Regions from separate parts of the Vallitalea sediminicola genome, predicted to be linked through region 2. Evidence: predicted binding sites of a transcription regulator. Region 2 holds the regulator's gene; the other holds the start of a gene.
What was found. Region 2 encodes HrcA, which represses chaperone genes, less so after heat shock. Its sites were predicted from a motif close to TGTTAGCACTCNNNNNNNNNGAGTGCTAACA; they were not measured.
Positions count from the first base shown of each region.

Region 1: a site for HrcA is predicted at 15,712-15,742, ahead of groES (co-chaperone GroES). Genes of this name have one in related genera too.

Region 1 is NZ_BTPT01000009.1:121,654-139,045, forward strand. Features, by position in the region: gene ACX6CF_RS04165 (family 65 glycosyl hydrolase domain-containing protein) at 1-1,960, opposite strand, end outside; gene pnpS (two-component system histidine kinase PnpS) at 2,136-3,884, opposite strand; gene ACX6CF_RS04175 (response regulator) at 3,909-4,610, opposite strand; gene phoU (phosphate signaling complex protein PhoU) at 4,680-5,327, opposite strand; gene pstB (phosphate ABC transporter ATP-binding protein PstB) at 5,358-6,116, opposite strand; gene pstA (phosphate ABC transporter permease PstA) at 6,131-7,246, opposite strand; gene pstC (phosphate ABC transporter permease subunit PstC) at 7,246-8,217, opposite strand; gene ACX6CF_RS04200 (phosphate ABC transporter substrate-binding protein) at 8,328-9,263, opposite strand; gene ACX6CF_RS04205 (S-layer homology domain-containing protein) at 9,490-11,139, opposite strand; gene guaB (IMP dehydrogenase) at 11,259-12,710, opposite strand; gene ACX6CF_RS04215 (DUF6106 family protein) at 12,963-13,472, opposite strand; gene groL (chaperonin GroEL) at 13,704-15,332, opposite strand; gene groES (co-chaperone GroES) at 15,380-15,664, opposite strand; gene ACX6CF_RS04230 (DNA-3-methyladenine glycosylase family protein) at 15,992-16,870, opposite strand; gene ACX6CF_RS04235 (DUF6062 family protein) at 17,024-17,392, shown strand, end outside.
Region 2 is NZ_BTPT01000013.1:39,227-56,618, reverse strand. Features, by position in the region: gene dnaK (molecular chaperone DnaK) at 1-1,715, opposite strand, end outside; gene grpE (nucleotide exchange factor GrpE) at 1,835-2,428, opposite strand; gene hrcA (heat-inducible transcriptional repressor HrcA) at 2,444-3,478, opposite strand; gene hemW (radical SAM family heme chaperone HemW) at 3,763-4,902, opposite strand; gene lepA (translation elongation factor 4) at 4,912-6,723, opposite strand; gene spoIIP (stage II sporulation protein P) at 6,826-8,040, opposite strand; gene gpr (GPR endopeptidase) at 8,177-9,199, opposite strand; gene rpsT (30S ribosomal protein S20) at 9,448-9,708, shown strand; gene holA (DNA polymerase III subunit delta) at 9,766-10,752, opposite strand; gene ACX6CF_RS05645 (DNA internalization-related competence protein ComEC/Rec2) at 10,771-13,161, opposite strand; gene ACX6CF_RS05640 (GerMN domain-containing protein) at 13,246-14,199, opposite strand; gene ACX6CF_RS05635 (sensor histidine kinase) at 14,234-15,670, opposite strand; gene ACX6CF_RS05630 (response regulator transcription factor) at 15,636-16,334, opposite strand; gene ACX6CF_RS05625 (helix-hairpin-helix domain-containing protein) at 16,345-16,950, opposite strand; gene ACX6CF_RS05620 (methylglyoxal synthase) at 17,044-17,392, opposite strand, start outside.

The DNA of each region.
Region 1 (17,392 bases), on a different contig from region 2:
CTTTCTTTTCATATCCTAATTGACTAGCTAAGATTGAGTAGATACATGGTGATAAGGATGATTCATGAACTGTTCTTGGTTCATAGAAATCAAAATTTCTTTTAATAGTATCAAGGTCATATCTTTCATTAAAGAAATAGATACCCTGCATAACATCTGCCTGTTTTATAAAGCATGAACGTAATATCCTATCCCAAGACCAATTCTTATTAATTGGCAAATTACCTTCTGGTAATTCTTTTACTAATATCTGTTCTTTATCCATATAACCGTCTTGTTGGGAAAAAACTTTTTCATCTTCAATATATGGATAATACATTTTATTAATTATATCTTTCCATCTATCTACTTCTTGTTCTTTTAATTCCAGCTTATTCATTAACTCGTCATAGATATTGCTAGAATCAGTTTTTACATAGTCTAAAGCTTCTAATGTATAACCTAATGTCCAACTGGCTATTGTATTAGTATACCAGTTGTTATTTACATTGTTCTCGTATTCATTAGGACCAGTAACTCCCAAAATCATATAATTATCTTTAGATTTATTGTAGTTTACTCTATCAGCCCAAAAACGGCTTATTTCAACTAGAACTTCTATTCCATAATCAGCTAGGTGTTTCTTATCACCTGTGTAATTAATATAATTATATATAGCATATGCGATAGCACCATTTCTATGAATTTCTTCGAATGTTATCTCCCATTCGTTATGGCACTCTTCTCCATTCATAGTGACCATTGGATATAATGCACCCTTAAAACCTAGCTTTCTAGCATTTTCTTTCGCTTTTTCTAGATGATTATATCGATATATCAATAGGTTTTTAGATATTTTACTTGGGGAAGTACTTAAATAAAAAGGTATACAATAAGCTTCTGTATCCCAATATGTGCTACCTCCATATTTTTCACCAGTAAAACCTTTTGGACCTATATTCAGTCTTTGATCTTCACCAGTATATGTTTGATTAAGGTGGAATATGTTGAACCTGATTCCTTGTTGAGCCTTTTTATCACCTTTTATAGTAATATCATTTTCTTCCCATTTACTTTCCCATGTTTCTTTATGAGCTATGAACAAATCTTCAAAACCTGTTTCAAAAGCTTTGGTTACCTCATTGACAGATTTGTCATTCAGCTTTTCATTTTTGTAATCTCTGTTAGTAACCGCTGCAATATATTTTGTTAGAGTAATTTCGTCTCCTGCATTAACAGATACGTTAATCACATTAGCTACATAATCTTCCTTACAAATTAATGAAGTTTCTTTTGGTTCTACTTTTTCGCCTTTATTGGTTAATTCGTATTTCATAGCACAAGCTACACGAAAATCCAATTTTTTAGTTCTCATGTTAAGATTACATAATGTTTCTTCTGCCTTTTTATCTATTTCTTCCCAGAAATATTCATCATAGTTAGAATCTTCATTAACTACTTTTCCATCTAGATATGGAGTCAATGTTATCTCTCCGTCATAATTCAACGGCATAACAGTATACTTGATTGCAGCTATTGCTGAATCAGCCATACTCAAAAATCTTTTGCTTATTATTTTCGTTTTGTTATTATTCTTATCAATAGCAACAAAACTTCTTTCTAAATAACCATGTTTCATGTTGAGTATACGTTGAAAATCGATTACAGTACATTTTGCAATATCTAATTCCAATTCATTAATTTTAACATCAATTCCAATAAAATTAATACCATTAAGTACTTTTGCAAACCACTCTGGATAACCGTTTTTCCACCATCCTACTTTGGTTTTATCAGGATAATAAATACCTGCATAATAAGAACCTGAAAGACTGTCACCTGAATATTTCTCTTCAAAATTACCACGAATACCCATATGACCATTTCCTAAACTCATTACACTTTCAGAAACCCTATTATAATCAGGTTCAAACCCTTCTTCTATAATAAGCCAATCATCACTATTAAAATATTCTCTCACGAATATTTACACCTACCTTTTCAGATTATTTTAAGTGCAAACGGTTGCGTTGATGATTAAAATTATATTATAGTTTAATAAATAAATCAAGTATAAAATAAATTATTTTATTAAAGGCAGATACAATCATTCCTCATCCATTATCAATAGTAATAACAATATTTTATAATAAACCTCATTTAGGAAGTATAATTTTGAAAGTTGTTCCTTTTCCAATCTTACTTTCAACCTCTATTTTTCCTTTATAAAGTCCTACAATATGTTTAACTATAGATAGGCCTAGTCCTGTACCTCCCATATTTCTTGAACGCCCCTTATCCACTCTATAAAATCTCTCGAATAATCTAGGTATATGCTGTTTTTCAATTCCTATACCTGTGTCAGTCACTTCTATAATTATTTCTTCCTCTGTTTCATCACATATAATCTGAATTTGACCCTTTTCAGTGTATTTTATTGCATTATCCATAAGATTAATAATTAGTTGTTTAATCCTATTTCTATTACAGTTATAGGTTATATGATCTTTTATTCTAATATCTATGCTGAGATCTTTATTTTCTAGCTTGGGACTTAGAATTTCAATTACTTCATTGATAATGTATCCCATATTGTTTTCACTACTGTTTTTTTCATCTTCCATGTTTTCTATTGCAGAAAGTGATAGAATATCCTGAATCAATAGAGATAATCGTTCTGTTTCAATGTCTATGATATCTAAAAATCTAGTAGCTACTTTTTCGTCTTTTATAGCTCCATTTTTAAGAGTATCAACAAAACCCCTAATTGATGTTAAAGGAGTGTTTAACTCATGAGTTACATTAGATACAAAATCACTTCTCATTGTCTCTAACTTCTTTATTTCCGTTATGTCTCTAATTACAAGTAGTGTTCCCATTGTTTTAATACTGGCACGTTTTGGTGCAAATATAGGATTAGCATATACCCTAATAGTTTTATCATTTTTACCAATTTTTATTACTGTTTCATCAACGATATACTCATTTTGTTCTATGGACCTTTCTAAGACATTGAAAATGGTTGTGTTACGTATTACTTCATATATTGACTTACCAACAAGATCCTCATCTATGCCCAATATCTTATTTAACTTACTATTATATAAAAATACTTTATATTCCTCATCAACTGCTACTACACCATTGATCATACTACTCAGAACGGACTCAAATTCCAAGTTCCTTTTTTCCAATTTCCACATATTAAGACTAAGTTTAACTGTCATATCATTAAATGCTTCAGCTAACTTTCCTGTTTCATCATTATTGCGTATATATATTTTATCGTCATAATTACCTTCTGATATCTTCATTGCTGCCCGTGTTAATTGTTTAAGGGGTTCCATGAACCTTTTTGTTACTATATAAGCGATAATAACCGAAACAATTGCACCAATCAAAATACCATATACAACATATTTAATCATATCTATAGCTATATTCTGTATATCTAACAACGGTACAGATAATCTTAAAACACCACTAAACCCTTTTACATCAATAGGTAAAGCAGTATATAAATAATAAGCTCCTATTGTATCACTATATCTAATTTTGGATGCAATTTCACCTTTAATAGCACTGGATACTTCATTTCTATAAGCATGATTATCCATTATAAGGTAGTCTTCATCTGAATCAGCAACTACTGTTCCTTCCATATCAATAATGGTAATCCTAACTTCTGATTTACTAGAATATTCATCAGCGAAAGCTTGAAAATCCAAGCTGTCTTTTTCAGTTTCATTAGATAAAATATCTTCTAATAATTGCCCTTTAGTTTCTGTATCTTTTCTAATAGTATCTCTAAAATATTTATTACCTTTATTCCATGAAAATAAAATTGCGATAATAATAGTTAATGAAATTATTAGTATATAAGTTGCCATTAATTTTTTTTGCATCCTATCACCCCATTACAAAAGTTATTATTTATACTTATATCCTACTCCCCTCACTGTTTTTATGAGTTCTGGGTTTTTATCATCTCTTTCAATCTTTTTCCTTAAACTCCTTATATGAACATCGACTGTTCTAGTTTCACCATAATAATCATATCCCCATATTTTATCCAATAAGTATTGTCTATCAAAAACACGTCCTTTATTTTTTGCTAGGATATATAATAACTCGAATTCTTTTAGAGGTAATTCTAATTGATTATCCCTAATAGTAACCTCATGAGTCAACTTATTGATAGTTAGTTCTCCAATATATAGTATTTCTTCTTTTTCATCATGTTTAATATTTTTATTATCTTTTGTTCTTCTAAATATTGCTTTCATTCGTGCAAGTAATTCGTGAATGCCAAATGGCTTTCCTATATAATCATCTGCTCCCATCTCTAGACCAAGAACAGTATCAAATTCTTCATTTTTAGCTGTTAACATGATTACAGGAATTTCTTTATATTCTTCTGTACTTCTTATTTCCCTTAATACTTCTAGACCATCTATTCCTGGTAACATTAAATCTAGTAGAATTATATCTATGTTGTTATCTCTTAGTCTCTTAAGTGCTTCTTCTCCGGTTTCTGATTGTATAACGCTATACCCATTGCTTTCTAGGTTATAACGCAACAACTCTAATATATGCATTTCATCATCTACTATAAGAACATTTGTAGCCACTATCACACCTCCTATAATATATAAAAATGGTTATTCTTTATATATTATATCATAAAAAAGCACTGCCTTTTATATATGTTCTCCTGTCACAGTAAATATTATCCATTCAGCGATATTAGTAGCATGGTCTCCCATTCTTTCAAGATATTTAACTATAAAAAGAAAATCTGTACATTGCTTAACTACACTACTATTATCTATCATCAAAAACATCAACTCATTCACTATCTTGTCAAAATAATTATCTATTATATCATCTCTGCTACAAACATTTTTCGCTAACTCTAAATCTTTATTAATACAGCTGTCAATAGTATCTTTTATCATTTTTTTGACTTCTTCTGCCATTTGAGGTATATGAATAAGAGGTTTGATATATTTCTCATCAGCAAGTCTAATTGTATATTCCGATATATCTGTACAATGATCGCCGATTCTTTCTAGATCTGTAATTATTTTAAGCACAGATGCAATATCACGTAAATCAGCTGCTATAGGCTGTTGAGTTGCAATCAATAATAAGCACTCTTTTTCAATTCTTAATTCCATATTATCTATTTCGTCGTCTTTACCGATAACCTTTTTAGCTAAAGATACATCCTGCTTCTTAAGAGCCGATATAGCATCATCCAATGACTGCTCTATAAGTGTACCCATTTTAATTAAATCTTTGTGAAGTTCATTTATTTTCTTTTCAAAATTATATCTTATTGGCATAATTTTTCAATCCTTTCATTATATGATTAATCAACCGAATCTTCCAGTTATATATTCTTCTGTTTTACTGATTTCAGGATTACTGAATATCATTTCGGTCTTATTATATTCAATTAACTCCCCTAACAAAAAAAATGCTGTCTTATCAGAGATTCTAGCAGCTTGCTGCATATTATGTGTAACCATTATAATCGAATAATCTTTTTTTAATTCAGTTGCCAAGTCCTCAATTTTCATAGTTGAAATAGGATCAAGTGCTGAAGTAGGCTCATCCATCAATAATACTTCTGGTTCTATGGCTAATGCTCTAGCGATACATATTCTTTGCTGTTGTCCTCCAGATAAACTAATGGCATTCCTTTTGAGTCTATCTTTTACTTCATCCCATATTGCAGCTCTACGTAGACTCTTTTCAACAATTTCATTGAGCTGGCTCTTCTTTTTGATACCATGTGCTCTTGGTCCGTATGCAATATTATCGTAAATACTCATTGGAAATGGATTAGGTTTTTGAAATACCATCCCAACTCTCGTTCTTAATTTTATTACATCTATATCTCCATATATGTCCTCTCCATCAATTTTAATGGATCCATCAACTTTTACTCCTTCAATTAGATCATTCATTCTATTTAATGTTCTAAGAAATGTTGATTTACCACAACCTGATGGTCCAATCAATGCTGTTATTTCATTGGTATTTATATTCATATTTATTTTGTTTAATGCCTTGAAATCTCCATAAAACAAATCAAGATCTTCTACAGTAAATTTTATATTGTTATCCATCTCATCACCTCTATTTATATGTTTGACTTATTTAGCTTCCTAGATATTAATTTTGATAGTGTATTCAATACTAAGATAAGAATTATTACAACTGACCCTATAGCACAAGCCATACCAATATCCCCTTGTTCTTCTGCAACAGCATAGGCTTTTACTGTTAATGTTGCCCCAGATGAAAATAGGTTTTTAGGTACTCTAGCTACTGTACCCGCAGTAAGTAACAATGCTGCAGATTCTCCTACAATTCTTCCTATACTAAGTATAATTGCCACGACTATACCTGATACCGCATTAGGCAATACTACCTTTCTGATAGTTTGTAATTTGGTAGCTCCTAATCCCAGAGAACCTTCTCTATACGAATTGGGTATAGCTCTAAGGGACTCTTCAGTTTGTCTGATAATAACTGGTAATAATATTATACTAAGAGTTAAGGAACCAGCTAAAATAGAATAATTGAATTTTAAGAATACTACAAAGAAGATCATACCAAATAGTCCAAATATAATTGATGGAATACCTGCCAAACTCTCTGTAGCAAATCGTATTAATCGCACTAATCTACCAGGTTTAGCATACTCTGTTAAATATATAGCCGCAAAAATACCAATAGGACATGCTACTATCAATGACAATGATATTGTCAATAATGTAGTGATCAACATAGGGAATATACCTTCCCCTTTATTAGTTACTTTAACCAAGATAGTATCGGTTTCAACGCTATTTATAATATTGATCAATTCTTCATTTGTAATATCACCTGTTGATTTACTTGCAACTTTTTTAATTATATCTCCTTTTCTAAGCTTGAATGATTCACCTTTTTTATCCACTGCTTCTTTTACTTTTGATGACTTATCCAAGGATGTTATAACAGGATATTTAGTGTCTTCATATTCTTTTATTTCAAAATTGATTCCTAATTTATTATTAGTATTGTTATCAGAAACTGGTATCGTTACATAAGTTGTTCGTGAATCATAATTTGAAGTAATAAAATCAAGATTGACATATTTTAATCCGTTAACAAAAACAAATCCTATTATCCATAATAAAATCCCTACAGTAAAAGCTGTTGCTAAACCAATGAATGCGTACATTATTTTATCTTTTATACTTCTATTCATTATTTATCTCCTGCCTTTGCTGTAATTTTATTTAATATAAGATTAAGTATAATAATAAATATAAATAGTACTACTCCCGTTGAAAATAGTATTTCTTGATGCAATCCAAATGCATATCCCATTTCCATAGCAATGTTAGTAGTCAATGGTCTTATAGGGTCCCATATACTAGTTGGAATACCTGCAATTGGATTTCCAGCCACAAGCATAACCGCCATGGTTTCTCCAATAGCCCTACCTATTCCAAGTACTACTCCTGCTAGAATACCTGATTTTGCAGCAGGTAATATAACATTGAAAATAGTTTGTATCTTGGATGCTCCTAATCCGTAAGATCCTTCTATAAATGCTTTTGGTACAGCATTTATAGCACTTTCTGATATGGTTATAACAGTTGGCAATATCATGATTGTCAATACTAATATAACCGCTAATAATGATTGACCTTGAGCTCTAGGAGATATATCCATAATCTTAGGTACAATTATCCCTAATCCAAATACCCCATAGATAACTGAAGGTATACCAGCCAATAATTCTACCGCAGGCTTAATTATCTTTTTAATATTTTTTGGTGCTATCTGTGATATAAAAACAGCTGTTAGTATTCCTATAGGTACTCCGATGATTATGGCTCCAACAGTAGCCATTAGTGAACCACATATCATATATAGAATGCCGTACATAGCACTATTGATATCATCATTTGGTCGCCACTGGGTGCCTGTTAAGAAATCTACTAAACTATAAGTTCCTTCTGCATTACTAGAAAAAAATGGTTGTAACCCTTTGTAAAACACAAAAAAAGTTATAGCTGCTACACTAATAACTGCTATACAAGCATTAAGCAAAAACATTTTTCTAGCTACTGACTCAAGAACTTCACGTCTTTTATCAATTTTCATATCAAATGTTTTTTTATCATCCATTATTTTATTTTTATCTTTTATCATGTTCAAGTTTATATCCATGTATCTTTCTCCTAACCTAAACGATATATAAATTCAAAAAGACCTAGTTAATCATTAATATCAATATAAGGAGTTGTCTAATCTCCAACAACCCCTTATATGATATTTTATTAATTTACTTTTATACCGCCTTTTTCTTCTACGATATTTTGTCCTTCACTACTTAGTATAAAATCTACGAATGCCTTACTCTCTTTTGTCATATTTTCTTCTTTGTATATTAGTAAGAATGGTCTTGATATACTATAATCTCCACTGACTACGTTTTCTGAAGTAGGTTCGATACCATCAATATTGAATGGTTTTATAGTATCATTAATATAGGTGAAAGATACATATCCTATGGCTTTATCATTTTTAGCAACAGTAGTCTGAACATTTCCATTTCCTTTGGCTATGATAGCTTTTTCTGTTAATGCATCTTCAAAATCAACTATTTCTTCAAAAGCTCCTCTTGTTCCAGAACCATCTTCTCTTGAAACAACTACTATTTCTTCATCTTTTCCGCCAACATCTTTCCAATTAGTGATTTCACCTTTGTAAATTGCTTGAACTTGTTCTTTAGTTAATTCATTTACTTCATTATTTGGATGAGTTATAACTGCAACACCATCATATGCGATTGCTACTTCTGTTAAACCCCAATTTTTTTCTTCTGTCTTAAGATTTCTAGAAGCTGTACCAAGAATTGTTACACCATCTTTTGCATTCTTAACACCGTTTGATGATCCAATACCTTCATAAGTAACTTCAACATCTGGATTTAACGCCATGAATTCTTCTGCTGTTGCAATTCCTATTTTTTCAACAGAAGTTGAACCTGAAACTGAAACCAAACCACTTAATTTATCATCTTGGGCAGCATCTTTACTGTCATCTGTATCATTATTAGAGTCTTTGCTATCATCTTTATTATTGTCTACACTACTATTTACTTCTTTGTTATCAGCTGCCGTTTTACTATCTGTATCACTTTTACATCCTACAAAAGCTAACATAGATACAACAATAAGTGCTACCATCAATACGTTTTTGAATTTTTTCATTTACTTAGTCCTCCCAATTATTATTAATATAATAATTCACTTTTTTTATTTTTTGTTTAATACATATATAATGTAACACCTATGTGTTAAAGGAATATAATGCTTATGTTAAATCTATGTAAAGTAATTAATAGATAAAAAACAAATATAAAAACAGGGCTATTGTATTAGCAAATAAAATTCACTAGTGCAACAGCCCTATAAAATGAATATTAATTAAATATGTTTAATATGGTAGTGGTTCAACAGTATAATTCTTGAATTTTGCACTCTTTCCCCATGTTCTTAGCCCAAACATTTTAAGATCATCCTTAAAATTATCATCCGAAGCTGTTATATATAAAATGTCATTAAGATAAACAGAAATAGAAGAACCGTTTTTAACAACTTTTAATGTATAATATTGATTTGTTTTTATATCAAATCCAACTTTTTCGTTACTTATATTTTTCCAATCACCATTATTTAGGCCTTCACCTCTTCTTAGCATTACTTTGTCACCTTCTGCATCTATACCTGCATAGAATCCTAAGAAATTATTATATCCATCAGCAATTCTATCCACATTAAACACTATACCAGCATTACTGTCATCGTCACTAGATAAGCAAACATCTACCTGATATATTCCTCCATAAGCGTTAAAGCCCCATGCCGCGGTATCATTTCTCAAAACAGCAATAGGTGTTATATCATTGTCTTCGCTGCTACGAGGTTTTATTGATAAATAATCATCTACAAAAGAATAATCTGGATTACTATAAAACTTAAAATATGTTTTTGTAAAATTTACGTTATCCCAGCTTTGAGAAGGGTCTGTAACTTTAATATTAAACTCCTCAGTACCAGTTGTTTCTCTGTTATACTCATTCAAAAGCTTTTCAATCTTTAGATTAAGCTCCTCTTTACTATTCCAATTCGATATGTTGCCTAATTCAGTTAGATCATTATTTAGAACTAAATTTTTATAACAATCCATCATAGTATATATCCTCAATACAATATATCCATCATACTTACCACCGTTAATTAGTGTATAATCAGTTAGAGATGCATGTTCGTATTTCCAATCAACTTCATTCTTTTCAAAGTTATATCTATATACAACGTCTGTCTTTTGGCAATATAATTTACTAGTATCTGATTCAAGTATCTGATAATAATTGCCTTCACCTATCTTAATTTTCTGATCATTATTATGAAATATTACGTAAATATTATTATTTTCAGTAGATACATCATATCCCCTAGAATAATCGTTAGGCTCTATAGGCTTAGTATAATACTTATTATATACTCTGTTTACTATAATAACAGCTTGCTCAATAGGTGTATTAGCAAGTGGTTTAAAGTGAGTACCATTACCTTTCATAAAATCATTTTCAAAAGCAAAATCAACACCAGATACTGCCCAACCAGCTACGCTATCTTTATCAACTACAGATAAAATTCCATCTCCTTTATAATAGTCTATATTCATACTATCAATTGAACGACTCATCATAATAGCCATCTCTTGTCTTGTAATTGGAGCGTTTGGAGCAAAAATACCTTTTCCTTTACCTTTAATTATACCTACTGCATTTGCCATAAGAACATTTTTATCAGTAGTATCAGAAAATGTATTACTAGGAACAGGATTTGGATATTTACCTGTCATTTGATTATACATATTCATTATAAGTTCAGCAAATTGTACTCTGTTAATATTACAATTGTAGTCACTATACCCATTATTTATCCCGTTTTGAGATGCGTTATCCAATTCTTCAGTAGCCCAATCACTGGCACCAGGATACCATCCACCAGCATACACATTACTAGTAATAGTAAATACCAATGCTAAAGCAATTATTAAACCAAATTTATTCTTCATAAAATACCTCCTATATAATTTGTAATAGCATACCATATTTTACCTAATAATGCAAAAAAATTTTCTTTACCTTTAACTAAAAATATCTCCAACCATTATGATTGGAGATATAAAAACTATTAGCTAACACTATAGTTTGGAGCTTCTTTAGTTATTTGAATATCATGAGGATGACTTTCTTTTAATGATGCACTGGAGATCTTAGTAAATCTTCCATCTTCTCTAAGAGCATTGATTGTTGCAGTACCGCAGTATCCCATTCCAGCTCTTAATCCTCCAAGCATCTGATAAATTGTATCTTCTACAGGACCTTTGTAAGCTACTCTTCCTTCTACTCCTTCAGGGACTAGTTTCTTAGCATCTTCTTGGAAATATCTATCCTTACTTCCTTTTTCCATTGCTCCCAGTGAACCCATACCTCTATATACCTTATATTTTCTTCCTTGATATAGTTCAGTATCTCCAGGGCTTTCTTCACAACCTGCAAATAAACTACCCATCATACATACATTACCACCGGCTGCAATAGCTTTAACAACATCACCTGAGTATTTAATACCACCATCAGCAATAATAGGTACTCCTGATTCTTTTGCAGCTTCTGCACAATCATAGATAGCTGTAACCTGAGGTACACCTACTCCTGATACTACACGTGTTGTACATATTGAACCAGGACCAATACCAACTTTTACTGCATCTACACCAACTGCGATTAAGGCTTTTGTTGCTTCTGCTGTAGCTACATTTCCTGCTATTAGTTGAAGTTCTGGATATTTTTCTTTTATTCCTCTAACTGTATTGATTACACCTTCTGAATGACCATGAGCTGTATCAACAACTATTACATCTACACTAGCATTTACTAGAGCATCTATTCTTTCCATGTAATCTTTTGTAACACCCACAGCAGCGCCTACTAATAATCTACCTTGACTATCTTTCGCTGATTGTGGATATTTAATAGCCTTTTCAATATCTTTTATAGTAATAAGACCTGAAAGATTTCCTTCAGTATCTATTATAGGAAGTTTTTCGATTCTATGAGTACCCATTATTTCTTTCGCTTCGTTAAGAGTTGTTCCAACAGCACCTGTAATCAAATTTTCACTAGTCATGACTTCTTTTATTTTCTTATTAAAATCAGTTTCAAATCTAAGGTCTCTATTTGTTAATATTCCTACAAGTTTTTTGCCTTCAGTAATAGGAACTCCTGATATTCTATATTTTGCCATTAATGCATTCGCTTCATATACATAATGATCCGGGGATAAAAAGAAAGGATCTGTTATTACACCATTTTCAGATCTTTTTACTTTATCTACTTCTTCTGCTTGTCTGCTTATAGACATATTTTTGTGAATTACTCCTATTCCACCTTGTCTAGCCATAGCTATGGCCATTCTTGATTGAGTTACAGTATCCATACCCGCACTCATAAATGGAATATTTAATTTAATTTTTTTAGTTAAATTCGTAGAAACATCTACTTGGTTAGGAAGCACCTTAGAATGTGCTGGTATTAATAAAACATCATCAAAAGTTATTCCTTCGCTCACAATCTTATGCATTGTAATCCTCTCTTTCTTTCTTTTCATATTTTTATAGTATTAGTGAAAAATATTCTTTTATATTTGTTTAATAGAAATATAATTATTTATTATTAAAGATTAGGAATACATTATCCCTAACCTCTTTATTTATAGTAGGAAATGATACAGATAACTACTAATAGCTCCCACTATTTAATAATATATATTTTGTGAGTTTAACAAAAATACTCTTATTTGTCAACATTAATTATTAATTTAATTAAATATTTTTTAATACTGCATTATTTTTCTTGGAATATATTTCTTAATTGCTTTCATCATCTTTTCATTAGGCTCAAGAATAATTTTTTCTCTTTTACCATTTCTTACTATCATTGCAGCATAGACATTCTTGTTTTGAGTACCGCTACTACAATCAATGACTTTTTCGCAATTAGATAATTCACTAGCATGGTCTTTACTATTAACAGGTGCCATGATCTCTATTTTTCTGATATCGAAAGAAATAAATTTCTTTCTTTTATTTTTATTGAATATCTTATCAATATCCAATTCTCCACTTGTAAATATATACTCAAATTCTACATTAAGTCTTCTCATCAAGAAAACTACCCCAATTATAATAACCATTGCTATAGGTATAAGGAAACCTACTAAAACAGGTATTATTGAACAGATCATAATTAATACTAGTGCACCAACAATTATTGCCCCTCTAAGAAGATTGTCTTTTAGAGAATTGCTTTTTTCAACTATTTGTTCATTAAATATATCACCCATACTTTTCCTCCTATGTTTATTATTGCATTCTGTGCTGTAAAATAATAATTAATGAATACATTGTACAATTACATCCATTATATAACAATACTCTTCACTATACAACCATAAAAACCGAATACCTTTAATTCCTAATATAGAATTTTTCATCAAATATAATACATACATTGTATAAAATCACAAAAGCCATCAGCTTTAACTGATGGCTTTGTATCATACTTATATATTAAATTACATCATGCCCATTCCTGGAGCTCCGCCGCCCATTGGCATAGCAGGTTCATCTTCTTTTATGTCTGCAACTACTGACTCTGTAGTAAGTAATGTAGAAGCTACTGAAGTAGCATTTTGAAGTGCACTTCTAGTTACCTTAGTTGGATCAATGATACCAGTTGCAACCATATCAACATATTCTTCTGTAAGAGCATCAAATCCTATGTTAACATCTACTTCTTTCACTTTATTAACAATTACAGAACCTTCAAGTCCTGCATTAGTAACTATTTGACGAAGTGGAGATTCTAATGATTTAAGGATAATCTTAATACCTGTTTTTTCATCACCCTCAGCACTATCTAATAACTTAGCAACTTCTTTTGAAGCGTGGATATAAGATGTTCCACCACCAGCAACAATACCTTCTTCTACTGCTGCTCTAGTAGCTGCTAAAGCATCTTCCATACGAAGTTTCTTTTCTTGCATTTCTGTTTCTGTAGCTGCTCCAACTTTTATTACAGCAACTCCACCAGCCATCTTAGCTAATCTTTCTTGTAATTTTTCTTTATCAAATTCAGAAGTTGTTTCTTCTATTTGAGCTCTTATTTGATTAACTCTAGCATCAATATCTTCTTTAGCGCCAGAACCATCTACTATAATAGTATTTTCTTTTTGAACTTTAACAGATTTTGCTTTACCAAGCATTTCCATAGTAGCTTCTTTTAAATCAATACCTACTTCTTCAGAAATTACAGTACCACCTGTTAAGATTGCTATATCTTGTAACATTGCTTTTCTTCTATCACCGAAACCAGGAGCTTTAACAGCTACAACGCTGAATGTTCCTCTTAAACGGTTAAGAACCAATGTTGCTAAAGCTTCGCCTTCTACATCTTCAGCAATGATTAACAACTTAGATCCTGATTGGATTATTTGCTCAAGAATAGGTAATATTTCTTGAATATTACTGATTTTCTTATCTGTAATCAATATATATGGATTATCTAGGTCAGCAACCATTTTATCCATGTCTGTTGCCATATATGGTGATAAATAACCTCTATCAAATTGCATTCCTTCAACTAATTCAAGTTCAGTTTCCATAGTTTTTGATTCTTCAATAGTGATAACACCATCATTAGATACTTTTTCCATTGCATCAGCAATTAATTGTCCTACTTCATCATCACCAGCTGAAATTGCTGCAACTTTAGCGATTTGATCTTTACCAGTTAATGCACTGCTCATTTCTTTGATAGCTTCTACAGTTTTCTTAGTAGCTTCTTTCATACCTCTTCTAAGAATAATTGGATTAGCTCCTGCAGCTATATTTTTAATTCCTTCTTGAATCATTGATTGTGCAAGTACTGTAGCTGTAGTAGTTCCATCACCTGCAACATCATTTGTCTTAGTTGCAACTTCTTTAACAAGTTGTGCTCCCATGTTTTCAAAAGCATCTTCTAATTCAATTTCTTTTGCAATAGTAACACCATCATTAGTGATAAGTGGTGTACCGAATTTTTTATCTAGAACAACATTTCTTCCTTTTGGTCCTAATGTTACTTTTACTGTATCTGCTAATTGGTTAACTCCTGCTTCTAAAGCACTTCTTGCACTTGCACCAAATTTAATTTCTTTAGCCATTATGTAGCCTCCTTGTTTTCTTCGTTTTTATTCTTTCAATTCAATGATTATTCAACAATTGCTAATATATCACTTTGTTTTACAATAATATAGTCATTCTCATCTAGTTTAACTTCTGTACCGGCATATTTAGAATAAATAATTTTATCTCCTACTTTAACTTCCATCTTCACTTCTTTTCCTTCAACCATTCCACCTGGTCCTACAGCAACTACTTCTGCTTCTTGTGGCTTTTCCTTTGCTCCAGTAGGTAATACGATACCTGATTTAGTTACTTGTTCAGCCTCTAATTGTTTAATAACTACTCTGTCTCCTAAAGGTACTAGTTTCATTTTTATTTACCTCCTTATAATTATCTCTTATATTTTCTTTTTTCTGTTGTTAGCACTCTCTTCAATCGAGTGCTAATCTCAAGGTATATATTATTAAAATAGGCAATTAATTGCAAATGTTTATTTCAACCATTTTCACGCATTACACCAGACCATCTCATTGGTTCTTTAATATACTCTTGTTTTCTTCAATTTACTCCTGATTACATCAAAGCATTATCCAATCTTTTATATCTACTGCTTGCAATGGCATCTTGGACATTATAATATATATCAGAACTAATATATATTTTCACCATTACTACTATAGTTTATACAATTTGATTATCATTTTTTACCAATCTTGAAATCCCTAGCATAATAAAACAGGAATTGTTGTGCAAATCCAGCTAGTGTTCCATAATACTCCACTGCAAATTCATGTATAGCTTTTATTTTAGTATCCTTATTAAAGTAGTAATGCTCCATTATTCTTTTAACCCAAACATCAGTTGGGAATACTTCATATCTCTTCGCTCCAAAAAGCAATACACAATCTGCTACTTTTGGACCAACTCCTTTAATTTTCATTAATTCATTCTTTGCGTCTTCTATTTTCATGGAGCTCAAGCTATCTAAGTCTACTTCGTTGCTTATGACCTTTCTACACGCATCAACCATATATGGTGCTCTAAAACCAACTTTAAGATTTCTTAGATCTTGTTCGCTTGCAGCAGATAACTGTTCTATAGTAGGAAAGGAATAATATTTAATATTATCTTCTTCACCAATATAAGTACCATATTTTTTTGATAGTTCTTCGATTAATATTTTTATATGTGTTATATTTTTGTTTTGAGATATAATAAATGAAATAAGAGCTTCCCATGTATCTTGTTGTAAAATTCTTATACCACCTTTTTCTGTAACAGCTTTATGTAAATGTTCATCTTTATCACTAAGTACTTTCTTAATATCTCCATAATCTCTTTCTAAATCAAAATAATTGGTCCATATTGTATCAAAATCATTTTTATTAGTATTATGAAATATGACATTATTCTCATCTTGGGTAACTCTTAATACTTTGTCATAAGCTATTAACAAGTAATCTTTATCAGATTTTTTATAGAATCTAAAACATTGACCACATTCTAAGATATGTTCAATATCAAAATCAACGTAATTATTAACTAGTATATTATTATTCTCTACAGTATATTCCATTATTTAACCTCCTAAATAATCTATAAATTTCGAACTTATGTATCTAATAAACTCTATCACTGAACCTGTATTTATGCTATACTCAATATATTCCATATGCTTAAAAGCAAAAATATGAATATACAATATATTATAAAACAAGTGGGTGTAAAAATGAAAGAAAAAATATATACAATTCCAGTAATAGATTCTTTTAAAGAAAACGGTGAATGTCCTTTTTGTAATATGTATAATACTCTTGAAGAAAATACAATCCAATTTGTATTAGGTCCATCTTATATGGAAACAGATGTAAGAGAAAAAACTAATAATCTTGGATTTTGTAATGAGCATTTAACCAAAATGTATTCCAATAAAAACAGATTAGGCCTCGCTCTTATGCTTAATAGTCATCTTGATAATTTGCAAAAAGAAATTGAAAATCTTATTTCATCTAATAATCCAAAATCCAAGAAAAAATTATTCTCCAAAAATGATAATAATGATACAAAAGTATTTACATATCTAAAAGAAAAGGAATCC
Region 2 (17,392 bases):
AATGCTTCTTTTGCTACTTTGATTTCTTCAATATTAGCATCTGTCATATTTTCTATAGTTGATTTACCAAGTACTTCTTTCAACTTAGTAACTTCAACTTCTACTTTTTCTTTTTCAGCAGCGTCAACTTTATCGCCTAAATCAGTTAATGTTTTTTCAGTTTGGAATACAAGTGAATCCGCTTCATTTCTTACATCAATAGCTTCTTTTCTCTTCTTATCTTCTTCTTCAAAGTTTTGAGCTTCGTCAACTGCTTTGTTAATTTCATCATCAGATAAGTTAGTACTAGCTGTAATTGTAATATGTTGTGTTTTACCTGTTCCAAGGTCTTTAGCTGTAACATTAACAATACCATTTGCATCTATATCAAAAGAAACTTCAATCTGAGGAATTCCTCTTCTTGCTGGTGGAATACCATCTAATTGGAATCTTCCAATTGTCTTGTTGTCTTTAGCAAATTCTCTTTCCCCTTGAACTACATGGATATCAACAGCAGGTTGGTTATCCGCAGCAGTTGAGAATACTTGACTCTTCTTAGTAGGAATAGTTGTATTTCTTTCGATTAACTTAGTAGCTACACCACCTAAAGTTTCAATACCAATTGATAAAGGAGTTACATCAAGTAATAAGATATCGCCTGCTCCTGCTTCTCCTGATAATTTACCACCTTGAATAGATGCACCGATTGCAACACATTCATCTGGATTAATTCCTTTAAATGGTTCTTTACCTGTTAATTTATTTACTGCATCTTGTACAGCTGGAATACGTGTTGATCCACCAACTAATAATACTTTATCAAGTTCAGATGCTGAAAGACCTGAATCTCTTAATGAATTATTAACAGGACCCATTGTTTGTTGAACAAAGTCAGCTGTTAATTCATCAAATTTAGCTCTAGTAAGTGTAATATCCAAATGTTTTGGTCCTTCTTGTGTAGCAGTGATGAATGGTAAGTTAATATTAGTTGTTGTTGCTGATGATAATTCTTTTTTAGCTTTTTCTGCTGCTTCTTTTAATCTTTGAACAGCCATCTTATCATTAGTTAAATCTATACCATCTGAAGTCTTGAATTCTTTTATAAGGTGATTCATAACACGTTCATCAAAGTCATCTCCACCAAGTTTGTTATTACCACTTGTAGCTAATACTTCAATGACACCGTCACCGATTTCAATGATAGATACATCAAATGTTCCACCACCAAGATCATAAACCATTATTTTTTGTTCATTTTCATTGTCAAGACCATATGCTAAAGCTGCTGCAGTAGGCTCATTGATAATTCTTTTTACTTCAAGACCAGCTATTTTACCTGAATCTTTTGTTGCTTGTCTTTGACTATCTGTGAAGTAAGCAGGAACTGTAATAACAGCTTCTGTCACTTTTTCACCTAGATAGCTTTCTGCATCAGCTTTTAATTTTTGAAGAATCATTGCAGAAACTTCTTGAGGTGAATATTTTTTATCATCAATAGTTACTCTAAAATCAGTACCCATATGTCTCTTGATTGAAGCTACTGTTTTATCTGGATTAGTAATCGCCTGTCTTTTAGCAGGCTCTCCTACCAATCTTTCTCCATTCTTTGTAAATGCAACAACTGATGGTGTTGTTCTAATACCTTCTGCATTAGCAATTACTACTGGCTTTCCACCTTCCATAACTGCAACACATGAGTTAGTTGTACCTAAGTCAATTCCAATTATTTTACCCATTTAATTTCCTCCTTCATATCAATACACTCGTCAATAGGACGATTATTATTTTTAATAACATCTATATATAAGATGCACAATATCATAATCATGCATTCTATATTTTTATTTTAGTAATATTAATTTACTACTTTTACCATGCTATGTCTTAAAACTGAATCATTGTACATATATCCTTTTTGGAATACTTCTGCAACTACATTTTCGCCCAAATTTTCATCATCAGCGTGGGTAACGGCGTGATGGAAATTAGGATCAAACTCATTTCCTTCAGCTTTAATTTCCTCAACTCCAAGTTCATTAAGAGCACTTATAAGTTGTTTGAATATCATTTCTACACCTTGAGTAAAAGGTAACTCCTTTTGTTCTTCTGATATACTATCAAGTGCACGTTCAAAATTATCTACAATCGGCAATAATTTATCTAATGTTTCTTTAGCTCCATTTTCATACATCATGGATTTTTCTTTTATAGTTCTTTTTCTAAAGTTATCAAATTCTGCCATTGTTCTTTGTAATTTATCTACATATTCGTTAACTTCATTTTCTTTTTGTTTCAGTTTTTTATTCATATCATTTTCTCCAGTAGAATCTTCTTCTAATTTTACATCTTCAACATTTTCTAAATTTTCTTCTGAATCTTTTTGACTATTATTTTGTTCAACTTCTTCTTCATTAATTTTTCCATCTTTGATTTCTTCTTCTTTAGCCACTATATAACCACCTTTCTATTTTAACTTGTTAATAATATCTTCCATCTTTGACATTAAACTAGAAAGAGAACCTATGGTATTTTCATAATCCATCCGCTTAGGACCGATAATACCAATAAATCCAATATTCTCTTCACCAAGCTTATAGGTTGTAGTGATTAAACTACAATCTTTCATTTCATCAATAACATTTTCATTACCAATAGTAACTTTTATATTAACACCATTTTCTTCTAATACAGTATAGACCATATCTTTTAGAACTTGTTTTTCTTCAAGTCTATGTATTAGATTGGTAGCTTTTGAAATATCGTTGAATTCTGGAAACTTAAGTATATTAGTTGCACCAGATGTATAAATCTCTGTGTCATCAACAGATTTTATCGTATCAAATATTGCATCTAATACTTTATTAACAATGTCTGCGTTATTTCCAGCAAAATCTTTGAGTTGTTGAATTAACGGTAAATTAATTTGTTCTAGTGTAAGTCCATATAACTGCTCATTAAGCACAAAAGTTAATCTATTCAACATTGTTTGATGTACTGGTTCATTAATATTAATCATATAGTTTTTAATAATATTACCATCTGTAACTATAACAGCCAGTATTCTTTTCTTTTGTATGCCTATCAATTGTATGTTTTTTATCTTAGCTTTATTAATCTGTGGTGATGAAACAAGCGTAGCATAATTTGTTTCATTCGCAAGCATCTGAGCAATATTTTTCAACAAGGATTCAATCCTATCTACTCGTTGAAACAGCTGTTCTATATACAAACCATTATTAATTTCATCATGATGAAGATTCATGAGTCTGTCAACATATAGCCTATACCCCTTATCAGATGGTATTCTACCTGCAGAAGTATGAGGTTGCAATATAAGACCTAACTCTTCTAGATCAGACATTTCATTTCTTATAGTAGCTGGACTTATTCCTAAGTCATATTTTTTTGAAATTGTCCTAGAACCTACTGGTTCAGCTGTATCAAGGTAATCTAATATTACTGCTCTAAGAATTTTTATTTTTCTATCGTTTAGTTCCATATTCGCACCACCTTCTAATAGCTAAAATAATAAAAACATCAGTCATACTTAATAATAAATATTAATAAGTACAGTATGGTTAATATGTAACATCAATAAACTTCACGAAACTCATTTGATATTTTTCTGTTAGCACTCTGCTCTAATGAGTGCTAATGCTTGAAATAAAAATATCACTTGCAGATAGATTTGTCAAGTAATTTTACGAAATTTAATTATTTTTTTTATGAGAAACACATTTGTGATATCTTTTAATCCCTATGTTTATGCCCATAATAGCTAAATTAATCAAATAAAAACATAGCTAATGCAAAATTACTAACATCAATTCCCTTAGGGGTTAATTTCAATCTAAATCTATCATCAGTTATTAGTCCTTTTTCTATAAGTTCTTTTACAACCTCTTTATAATAATAGTCTATTTCATGTCCCCATCTATTATAAAAATCAATTTTGTCTATACCCTCTAATAATCTTAGCCCTAAAAACATATATTCTTCAATTGAAGTCTTTTTACTGATTTTATTAGTACCTTCCTTAAGTTTTTCAATATCCCCATTGATATCTATATATTTAGTAATATCATCAATATTTTTATAGCGAAACCCTTGAAAATATGAGGAAGCTCCTAACCCCAGCCCTATATATTCTTCTTCTTTCCAGTATACCTTATTGTGATAACATTCTTTATCATCCAACGCATAATTAGATATTTCATAGTGTTTATATCCATTCTCCTGCAACGTATTATGAATCAACCAAAACATATTACGTTCTACATCTTCACTGGGTAGATCAAGTTTATTATCCTCATATAACTTAGAGAAATTAGTTCCTTCTTCGATTATTAATGAATAATAAGATATGTGTTCTGGTTTAAGATTGATAATCTTTTTCAAATCATTTTCTAGGTCACTGATATTTTGGTTTGGTAAAGCAAACATTAAGTCAATATTTATATTTTTAAAACCACTATTTTTAATCAAATTATAATTTAGTAAAAATTCATCCCACGTATGGATTCTTCCTAATTTTTTTAATAATTTATCATTACATGATTGCAATCCAAGACTTATACGATTTACACCAGATAATAAAAGTGTTTCTATTTTCTGTTCATCAAGGGTCCCTGGATTTGCTTCTATTGTTATCTCAGCATTCTCATGGATATTATAATATAATTTTAGGGAATCAAATATTTTTTTTATATCAGCGCATGACAGAATAGACGGTGTACCACCGCCTACAAATATACTTTTCACGCTATATTCTTTTGTCATTTCGCTATAATTTTTTATCTCATTAATTAATGCTTTTACATATTCCTTTTTTACATTATCTTTATTATCAAATGATAAAAAATCACAATAATTACATTTACTTTTGCAAAAAGGAATATGAATATATAAGCTAATATTTTTCATCTTAAACACCTAATCATCTAACTTAAGCACACTCATGAAAGCTTGTTGAGGCACTTCTACATTACCTACCTGACGCATTCTTTTCTTACCTTTTTTCTGTTTCTCAAGAAGTTTTCTTTTTCTTGATATATCTCCACCATAACATTTAGCAAGTACATCTTTTCTCATTGCCTTTATAGTTTCTCTAGCGATTACCTTATTACCGACAGCTGCTTGTATTGGTATTTCAAATAGATGTCTAGGTATTTCTGTTTTCAATTTCTCAGCTATTTTTCTTCCTCTATCATATGCTTTATCAACATGAACAATAAAAGATAATGCATCTACGACTTCTTTGTTTATCAGTATATCCAGTTTTACAAGTTCAGATTCTTTGTACCCGACTAATTCGTAATCAAAGGATGCATAACCTCTTGTCCTGGATTTCAAAGCATCAAAGAAATCATATATTATTTCATTCAGTGGTAGTTCATAAGTCAGCATAGCTCTTGTTGCTTCAATATAGTTCATGCCGAAATATTCTCCACGTCTTTCTTGGCAAAGCTCCATTACTGTTCCTATATAATCTGTTGGAACCATAATCTCAGCTTTTACTATAGGTTCTTCCATAGTCCTTATCTCTGAAACATCTGGTAAATCAGTAGGGTTAGCAAGGTCAATGACTTCACCATTATTTTTGTAGACTTTATATATAACACTTGGTGCAGTTGTAACTAAATCAAGATTATATTCTCTTTCTAAACGCTCTTGTATGATTTCTAGATGTAGTAGTCCCAAGAAACCACATCTGAATCCAAAACCAAGAGCTATTGATGTTTCTGGTTCAAAATTAAGTGCTGCATCATTTAATTTCAATTTATCTAATGCATCACGTAAATCTTGGTATTTGGATCCATCCGCTGGATATAAACCACAGAAAACCATAGGGTTAACATTTTTATAACCTGGTAAAGGCTCACATATTGGATTACTAGCATCTGTTATAGTGTCCCCAACCTTAGTATCCTGAACATTTTTAATACTGGCTGTTATATAACCTACAGTACCTGCTTGCAAAGAATCAGCTGGTATAAATTGTCCAGCTCCAAAATACCCTACTTCAACTACTTCAAATTCTTTTTCAGTAGCCAGCATACGTATTTTCATGCCCTTTTTAACGTTTCCTTCTTTTATCCTGCAAAATACTATGACGCCCCTATAAGAGTCGTATAAAGAGTCGAATATCAACGCTTTCAATGGTGCATTAATATCTCCCTTGGGAGCTGGTATCTCTGCTACGATTTTTTCAAGCACACTTTCTATGTTAATGCCTTCTTTTGCAGATATCAACGGTGCATCTTGTGCATCTAATCCAATGACATCTTCAACCTCTGCTTTTACCCTATCAGGTTCAGCACTAGGTAAATCTATCTTATTAATTACTGTAACTATCTCTAGATCATGTTCCAGAGCTAAATATACATTCGCTAATGTTTGAGCTTCAATACCTTGTGCAGCATCAACCACAAGAACAGCTCCTTCACATGCCGCTAAACTTCTAGATACTTCATAGTTGAAATCCACATGTCCAGGTGTATCAATAAGGTTAAATATATACTCTTCACCATCTTTAGCTTTATATACCAGCCTGACGGACTGAGCTTTTATTGTTATACCTCTTTCACGTTCTAACTCCATATTATCTAAAACTTGAGCCTGCATTTCTCTAGCAGTCAATAGTCCTGTTAACTGAATGATTCTATCTGCTAATGTTGACTTACCATGATCAATATGTGCAATTATACAAAAATTTCTTAAATTATCCTGTTTAAATTTTGCCACAGACCAACATCCTCCTTAGCCCATTTTCTGTTGGTTATTATAGCATATATATATATAATTTAGCAACAAAATATATTTTTAAATTAATAATGGTTTAATGTTTTATTTTATGACTTCATATAAAATTTTCGCTAGAGGCTCCATAGCATTCATTGCTTCACTAACTGTATTTGTCTGAGCACCTACCTCAATTAATAAAGATTTTGGTTTTAGATGTAGATTATATCTATATCCCCTGAGATATATTTTTCGAGTAAAATTAGGATACAGTTCATTAGCTTTCAATTGCATCTGAAAACTAAATGCCATATTATCAACAACATACTTATTAGGCATTACTGGATATAAGGCTAACCCATTAAAAAACATGATTTTAGCGGTTTGTTCTCCATTAAGCTTATTAACTAACCTTACGTTACCTCTAACTCCATCCCTATGAATATCAATCATAACTTCTATAGAAGGGTTCTTTTTAATTAAATCTTTTAGCGGTGCTTCAATTCTCTGATAAGCTTCATCCCTATCAATTTTTCCATTAATAATATCATATTCTTTTCTATGATGAAGAACTTTTATTTTATATTTTTCTTCAAGTATACGTGCTAATTCATCTCCTACTCCTACAACAGTATCTTCTTTTTTACCCTTTACACTATCCACAAAACTTTCTTGTGAATGGGTATGGTAAATTAACACTTTTGGTCCATCTCCACTCATATCTATGGACATATCCTTGCTTAAGAATTTATCAATAGGAAATTTATCTTGTGTCGGATTAATACTAGGATCAAATGTGTATAAGTTCGATTTTAAAAAAGAAAAACTATTAAGTTGCTCCATAGAATAATTAGTTGTATTGACTACAGGTATCTGCTGTTCCAATGTATGAGATGAAAAAAAGCTTTCATCATGTTCATAGTGTTCCAAATCATTTTGGAATGTTTTATCTTTTTGGTTGATTTTAGGATAATTCTCAGAAGCAGTACAATAAGAATAATCACTCTCGTTCATTACAAATGAAATAAGAGGAATATTATATCCGTATAATGCCTCGATTTTATTATAATTACTTATATCTAAGTTGGTCTTGTCATTACTCTCTAGATAATATTCAACCGAAGGATTAACGGAGTGAATTATTCTAGTAAAAAACGATGAATCAATATCAGAAAAAACGAGATTCTTAAAGCTAATCATCTCGTTAGTAAAATATAGTCCAAATAATTTTATTATAATTATAATAGATAATACTATTAACACTGCCATATAAACAAGTGAAGCTTTTTTGTTTTTCTTAAGTAGATATGCTTTATTCATTTAATCACCCTTATCCTTGCAGTGGACAGTCTAATTGCTTTCTTATTTCAACATGTCCTCATTAAATTAACATCTTATAAAAATATATTTTTGGACAAGGGGATTTATTACAAAAACTATAAAGTTATCCGTATTCCTACGATAAAAACTTTGTAATTTCATCAAATTCTAGATTAGGCTGCAACATTATATTCAATGAAGACGCTATTATGTTACTTAACCTTTTAATAACCGCATCAATCTCTTTTGGCGTAACAAATAAATTACCAACATACGGATAAAGAACCTCTTTTATCAACTGATATTTTTCTTGTTCGTTGAAACTATTAATCATGTCAGCTATTTCCGTATTTTCTTTTGCTTGCTTTTTCATCTCTACAAGTAATTCTTCCATAGTATCATTTACTATAGTTGCAGCATCGACTACTGTTGGAACACCAATAGCTATTACTGGGACGCCCAATGACTCTTCTGTAAGCCCTTTACGTCTGTTACCAACACCAGAACCAGGATGAACTCCTGTATCTGCAATCTGTATAGTAGAATTGACTCTTGTAGTTCTTCTAGAAGCAAGAGCATCAATTGCTATTACTAAACTAGGCTTGATCTTATTAACAATACCTTGAACTATTTCAAACGTCTCCATACCCGTTTGTCCCATGACACCAGGTATAATCGCACTAACCTTATTAAATCCATCCTCACCCTCAGGTTCTCCGAATTCTTGAAAAAGATGTCTAGTAACCAAAACATTGGAGACTGCTCTAGGTCCAAGTGAGTCTGGTGTTACATCTCTATTTCCAAGACCTACGATTAAAACTGTCATATCTTTATTAACTTTTGCTAAATCACCTAATTGTTTCGCTAATTCTCTCACTATCTCTTCATGAGCTTCTGGTGCATTTTGCTTCATCATTTCACATTCCATAGTTACATAGCTACCTATAGGTTTATTTAGTGCTTTTGCTCCATGTTCGTCAAGAATATTTACTTTTGTTATAGATAACTCAATATCCTTTATGTTATCTACTATTACTTCAACTCCTTTTATCTCAATATCTTCTTCCCCAACCATCTCTCTAGCTTCAATAGCTAAATCGGTTCTGACATTATATCTTTGTTCTACTTGCTCTAATTTTTCTTTACTATTGTTATCCATCAAAATCAATTCCCTTCTAAAGATTATTGCATACCGTTTAGAAAATATTTTTTCCAATTATTTTTTATATATTCATTGACTTATCATGCATTCTATATTAAAATACAAGAGTATGTTTATGTGCGATATTTATTTGAAGTCCACAAAAGACTTTAAGACTATAATGAATGGTCTATAAATAAATGTTTAGTTTCCTTTATTCCCACTGCGAAACAAAAATATTTATAAAAATTTTGGAGGTTATTTCATTGGCAAATATTAAATCAGCAAAAAAAAGAATTAAAGTAACAGAGACAAAAACTGAGAGAAATAAAGCAATAAAATCAAGAGTAAAAACAGAAACTAAAAAGGTTTTAGCTGCTGTTGAATCCGGAGATAAGACAACTGCTGAAAAACAATTATTAGTAGCAATTTCTTTTATAGATAAAGCTAAAACAAAAGGTATTTATCATAAAAATACTGCTGCAAGAAAAGTTTCTCGTTTAACAAAAGTCGTAAATAACGCATAATCAAAAGCCGTACAATTGTACGGCTTTTTTATTTGTCGTTTTTTATAAGAAAATTAATCAGCTATACTTCATTATAACAACTTCCACACCTATCCTAGCATCGATTTTACCGATTTTGATATTACTATCTGTCTCCAAACAGTCCTTCAATGCTTCTTTCAAGTTATCGGCAGTTAAGTTTTTACCCTGACGCAAACATTCTCTAACAATGAATGGCGCAAGTTTAATCTTGCTTCCTATATCTCGTTCACTTAATCCTTTTTCATGTAATAATTTGCTTTGCAATATTAATCTGAATTGACGTATCAACATGAATAATATTCTTCCTGGTGGTTCCTTAGCAATTATCATATCGTGATATAATAATACTGCTCTCTCTCTTTTGTTTTGTCCCATAGCACTTACTAACTCAAATATCTTGTTCTCTATACTTCTTGTACATATTTCATCAATGGAACCTCTTGTAACAATATCTTTATCCTGACAATACATAACCAGCTTTTCTATTTCATTATTTATGTTCGCCATGTCAGTTCCTACTGTCTTCAAAAAATGTAAAGCTACACTTTTCTCAATTTTTTTCCCGGAACCATGTAATTTTTGACCAACCCATTTAACCAAATCATTCTCAGTCATTTTATTAAAACTTGCTACATAACCCTCTTTATTAATCAGTTTATATAACTTACTTCTTTTATCAACCTCATCTTCTAGAAAAATCACTGTTGTAGATTCTGGTATATCAGTAATTCTCTCTGATATAGCAAGTGAATTATTACTTTTCCCCTTGAATAATTTAGTATAGCTTACAACAATAACTCTTCGGTTTGCGAAAAAAGGTAAAGTCTCGATTGCACCAAATAACTTATCAACATTCATATTATTTTTATCAAAATAATCATAATTCATAGTTTGATCAGTATCAATTAACAATCCATCTATTAATTTTTTTAAATAAATCTCTAATAAATATTTTTCTTCTCCATAAAATAGATATACATTATGATATTCGCTACTTTGTAGTTGTTTTTTTAAACCTTTCATATTCTGCTCCTAAAATTTTCATTTTACTCCCAAAAAGATCTGTTTATCACTGTAATATGTATTGATACCCATGTTATATCCATCTGTTTTAATGGTAATTGCTCCATCTGTGGATGTATTAAAAATAGGTATATCATTTTTCATATATCTCTCAACAATTTCTTTATGGGGATGTCCAAACCTGTTGTTCCTACCGGAACTTATTACAGCTAACCGTGGCTTAACATATTCAACAAACTCTTTTGTTGATGAACTGTTAGAGCCATGATGGGGTACTTTAATTATATCACTGTTTAAATAATCTGTATATTTATTGTTAATTTTTTCTTCTTCTTCTTTTTCTATATCACCAGTAAATAACTCATCAAATGATTTATATTTTAATTTTAATACCAATGAGTAAGCATTATTATTATGAAAAGTTGTTGTGTCTTTTAAAGGATACAGAGTTTCAAAAGTAATATATTTATCCTTGATAACATCCTTTTCATTGATGTATACAATATTAATTTTTTTCTCATTCGCTCTACTAATCAACTCTTCTAGTAATATATCTTTTTCCCCCTTGTTTTTATAAGCATAGGGGAGAAGGATATTATCTATCTTAAAATAGTCTACTAACTCTATTAGACCTCCAACATGATCTCTATCACTATGAGTCATTATCAGACAATCAATTTTGCTGATACCGTTATATTTAAGATAAGGTCTTAAAATATAATATCCTGTATCCCTATCTGTTGTTTTTTTCTTAAGATTTCCTCCTCCATCAATAATATACACTTTCCTATCCGGTGAAATTACAACTGCACTATCTCCTTGACCTATATCTAAATGGACTATTTCTAGAGGTTTCTCTCTGATATAAAATACTAAATTCATAACCAATAATGCAGAAGCTGCTATAGCAATCAGTTTTTTGATTATTTGTTTATCTATTTTTTCATAAGCAAACATAGATATTAACACTAATATTGTAACAAACAAAACAATATTAATGAGATTCGGTTTCCCAATTATGATAGTACTTAACGGAAGACTATTGGCTGATTCACAGCATAAGTCATAAAAATTAAGTATATAAAATATGATTCCAGAAATTAATTTACCAAAATAAATTGAGACAGAACCAAATATAAGCCCAATAAATCCAAATAAGACGACTATTGACATAAGAGGAACTACCAAGATATTAACCAGAACAGAATAGATATGCAATTCATAAAAATTAATAATCATGACCGGCATAGTACCAAGTGTCGCAGCTAGACTGACATTAAAAATTGCTAACACCTTATTGCTATTTTTATTGTATAATTCATCAAGTGCTGGGGTTATCGTAATTATTCCTATAACTGCTGTAAAAGATAATAAAAAACCTATATCCCATAAGTTATAAGGATTAATCACAAGTATTATTATTGCGGCAGTTGCTATAGCTGAATATATATCATATGTCCTTCCAAAAAAATATGCTAATAATATGATAGAAAGCATGATTACAGCTCTAATTGTTGAAACACTTGCTCCAGTTAAGATTAAGTAGAGTACTAAAAAGCATATAGTAATTATTACACCTTTCTTTTTGGAAAATACTAAACATATGAATCCAAAAAAACCATACCCAAGAATTGCTATATGTAATCCAGATATTGCTAATACATGTGAGATACCAGATTCAGAATATTTATTTTTAGTATCTACAGATAAATAAGATTTTTCTCCTAAGATCATTGCTTTCATTAAGCTTGCTTGATCTTCGGGTAAAATCCTATCATATACCTTAATTGATTCATTTTTAATATATGCAAACTTCTTTTTCATAGAATATTTAAATAGGGTTAAAATACTCATTTTATTGTTATCCATGATTTGATAGTCTTTCAAAAATAATTTGTATTTTATTCCTCTTATCCGATAATATTTTTCTTCGTCAAATTGTCCTTGATTGGTAGGTCTACTTAGTTTATTCAACTTTCCATTTACAGTAACATAATCGCCTACTTCCAAATCAGTAATATCAGTGCCATAAACCTTAATATTAACTCCCTCAGAGTAGGTCTCATCATCTATAATAATCTTATTAGCACTTATAATAAATTGGGTCTTTTCTCCATTACTAGCAATATCATCTATATGTCCTTCCACTAAACATGATACAGTACCATCAAATATCTTATCTATGGTATTATTACTTAATTCTATATGATTACATATATTTATGTATGCAAAAAAGCATATCAACGGAAAAATAAGTACCCCTTTCCATAAATATGTCTTATATAAGATACCAGCTAATATGATTGTAATACTAAACAATAATATCACAAGCAATATATTTCTAATATAATACCCTACTAAGAGTCCTGTTAAATAGAAAATACATATTGAAACTGCAGGCCTTTTCATACAATTAATTCTCCCCAAAGCCCCTCTCAATAACACCAAAGAAAAAAACATTTCCACCCCTCTGCTAAGAAGAGTGGAAAATCATTATTTTTTATTATTGTCTATTACTAAATCCAGATTTCTTTCAAATAATATATTGAATTGTACATGTCCTTTGAATAATTCTTCTTTTTCACCTTCGATTAAGAATTGAACCTTATTAATATCAGGAAGCTCAGTTAATGTATTAACTATTGAATAGATAGTAAGTAACTCTCCTGTTGAACCACCTGTATGTTTAGTTTTAAATTCTTTACTAAAATCTACGTAGCAGACACCTTCACTTATAGATGTACTGATAACTTTAGCCTCCTCCGGTATAGTTCTTACTTCTGTGTCGATTAATGGACCATTTATCAAAAGATTAAGAACTGTTTTCTCTAATGGTTCATTTGGATTAACTTCTACTTGTACCTCTTCAGGAATTAATCCTAGACCTTCTTTATCAGAGAAATATAATAAAACTTTTTTCAATGTTTTGTTTTCATTTTCAGGATCATCAAAAACCAATTGATCTTTACCGATGGCTCCAATAGCCTTACCGTCAGGTCCTTTTAGAGGTACACCATCAACATATATCTCTACCTTATCGATAAAGTCCAATTCTGTAAGAGATGATATCAAAGAAAAACGACATAACGTCTCTTCTACAGTATCTAATTTATAATATTCATCTGAAACATTAAGTATTAGATTCAATTTTTCTAGTTTCACTTCTAATAATCTAATCTTAGAAGGCACAGTTATCAATGTATCCGGTTCATCTTCTATTCCTGTTTGTAAAAGTTCAAATATCTCTTTCACGATATCCTCGTCATTAACACTTGAAATATTAACATCTTTGGTTATCCATGAATTCTTTTCCTTATTTGATAAAAACAACTTAACATTCTTCTCACTGGGTTGTTGCTCAATACTACTTTTAGGCTTGTTACCACAGCCTGTTAACGCTAATAGTAGAAAAACATACAACAAACAAATTCGCAATATTTTCCCCACTTCATAACACCTCCAACGAAATAAGCCATTAGATTTATATATTTTCATGTATTGGCCTTTTTAGTGGTAAACTAACTTCAAAAGTTGTACCACTTCCTAGTTCACTACTACACCTTATAAACCCTTTATGCATAAGTATAGCTTGGTGTGTAATAGATAATCCAAGCCCTGTACCCCCTGTTTCCCTCGAACGTGTTTTATCAACTCTATAAAATCTTTGAAAAACTTTATTTATACTTTCCTTTGGTATACCTATCCCCGTATCAATAACAAATATCTGTGCATTTTGATAATCAGAATTAAGCTTAACTCTTATTGTTCCATATTCTTTATTGTACTTTATTCCATTTTCAATTAGATTGGTTAATGCCAGTGAAATTTTAGTCTTATCCACCTCTGCAATAACCTCTCTGTAACTTTCAAAAACCATTTCTACACCTTTAATATCAGCTAAAGGTTTTAATCTTTTAAGAATAGACTCGATTAATAAGTTAATGTTGGTTTCACTAACATTCAACTCATTGTCGTTTTTATCCAAAGTCACCATAGTAAGTAAATCGTTAATTATAGTAGTTTCTCTTTCTATCTCACTACTAATATCTTCAAAAAATTCTTTATATAGTTCTTTTGGTGCATCTGGTTGCATCAATAAAGACTCAGCCAATACTTTAACTGAACTTAGGGGTGTCTTTAATTCATGTGACACATTAGCAACAAATTGTCTTCTGCTTTCATCAACCTGTTGTAATTTCTCAGTCATATGATTAAATGCTGTCCCTATCTCTTCAATCTCATTATTACCCTTGATATCTATCTTTTCATCAACATTTCCATCGGTAATCTTATTAATACTTACTAATAGTTTCTTGAAAGGCTTCGTTATGAGTCCTGAGAAATTATAACTAAGCGTTAGAATCAAGATCAACAACGCTAATATTATCAGGTACGAAATACTTTTCAAACTGCTGATAGAATTATTAATATCATCATAGGAATTTGTAAGTATAATAGCACCATGTACTTCATCTTTTTTTTCATCTTTGATAGGAGTTACTACCTTAGCAAGGTTCATGCTTTTTTTGAATACTGAACTGCTTTGACCTCCTAGAGCATCTATTACTTCTTGTTTAGCATATGACTTACCTGTATCAATACCATTGGAATCAAATTCAACATTACTTTTGACATTCAATATGACTATTCTCTCAAAATCTTGTCCGCCAATAATACTTACGTAATCTTTGATACCTGAACTATCGTTGATAAATCCTCTAACCATGAGATTAGTTGATATTATATTGGCTTGTCTAAACATAGATCTTGATTTTTCTTTTACATAATAACTTTCCAAAGAGTTAATCAATATGTTTGTTAATAAAATAAGTGGTATGATACTTACAACTACATAAGAAATAAATATCTTAGCCCTTACACTGTTAAATATTTTTCTTGTTTTGATAATAATAACCAACACCCCACTTAGTATGAATGAACTTGGGCTCGCTTGGATTTGGCTCTACTTTCTCTCTAAGTCGTCTTACATGTACGTCCACAGTTCTTACATCACCAGGGTAATCATAGCCCCAAACAATATTGAGTAGATTCTCTCTACTATACACTTTATTCGGATGCTTACTAAAAAGTTCAAGTAAATCAAATTCCTTCGCTGTTAAATTAACTTCTTGGTTGTTAATAAATACTCTTCTGCTTTCGCAATCAATCTTTAATTCTCCAGAATTGATAACCGTTTCAGAATCACCATTATATTCAGTTTTGATCCTTCTGAAAACCGCTTTCATTCTAGCCTTTAATTCAAGAATATTAAATGGTTTTGTCATGTAATCATCTGCACCATATTCAAGTCCTAGAATCTTGTCCATGTCTTCACCTTTAGCCGTAAGCATAATAACAGGCATATTAGAAAATTCTCTTATCTGCCTACATACTGATAACCCATCTATCTTAGGTAACATAACATCCAGTATTATTAGATCATATACGTTCGTTTTAGCTAAATCAAACGCTTCCTGCCCATCATAAGCAACATCAACTATCATGTCATCCTGCTCAAGACTAAATTTTATACCCTTAACTATTAATTTTTCATCGTCCACCACTAATATCCTTTTAGACATAGTAGACACCTCACTTTACAATAATTGAATCTTTTATCTTATTAAAAGCCCCTTCTTTGATTCCACTTACTTTCATAATATCTTCAATGGTTTCAAAATCTCCGTGTTCTTCTCTATAATCTTTAATGAGTTTAGCACGTGACTCACCAATACCAGAAAGCGTTGTCAATTTTTCTATTGATGCAGTATTGATATTAACTAATTTTCCTTCTGCATCTTCAGTGTCAAATTCTCCTGTTTCTATTTGTTCCTTGCTTGGGAAAATTATTTGTTCCCCATCTTTTACCTGTCGTGCCAAATTAACATAATCTGTAGCGGCTTCTTTGGTCAAACCACCAGCAAGTTCCAGTACTTCATAAACTCTTGAATCCTCTTTAACATTATAGATTCCTTCATCTACTACTTCACCACAAATATGTACAATAATGGTCTTTTCTAATTCTTTTGCATCCTCAGTATCCTCATAATTATTATCTTCAGAGTCAGTAATAGTATCTTCATTGCTATCTACTTCATCGTTAACCTCTATTGAAACACTGCTTTTGGAATTAGCATAGACTATACCAACCATAATTACCAATAAAACAAAAGCACCATAATCCCATTTGTTCTTCATAACTATTTCTCTCCATCCATAAGCTAGTCCTAATCTTTAGTTATTATAAGTATAGAGTAAATATAATTATGAGTCCCCTCTTCAAATGATTATCTAGTATTTTCTCTTAATCCTTGTACCATAATCAATGATGTATCTGTTATAACCTTTATCCATAAGGGGTGAACTAAATACAAAATCTGCTGTAGCTACATTAGATGCTACCGGTATATCATATAATACAGCTATTCTAAGTAATGCTTTTACATCAGGATCATGTGGTTGAGCTTCCAAAGGATCCCAGAAGAATACGAGAAAGTCAATATCATTCTCTATTATTCTAGCACCTATCTGTTGGTCTCCACCTAACGGACCACTTTTATATCTTCTTACAGGCAGATTGGTTTCTTTTGCTATTACACTACCTGTTGTTCCAGTTGCATACAAAAAATGTTTTGATAAT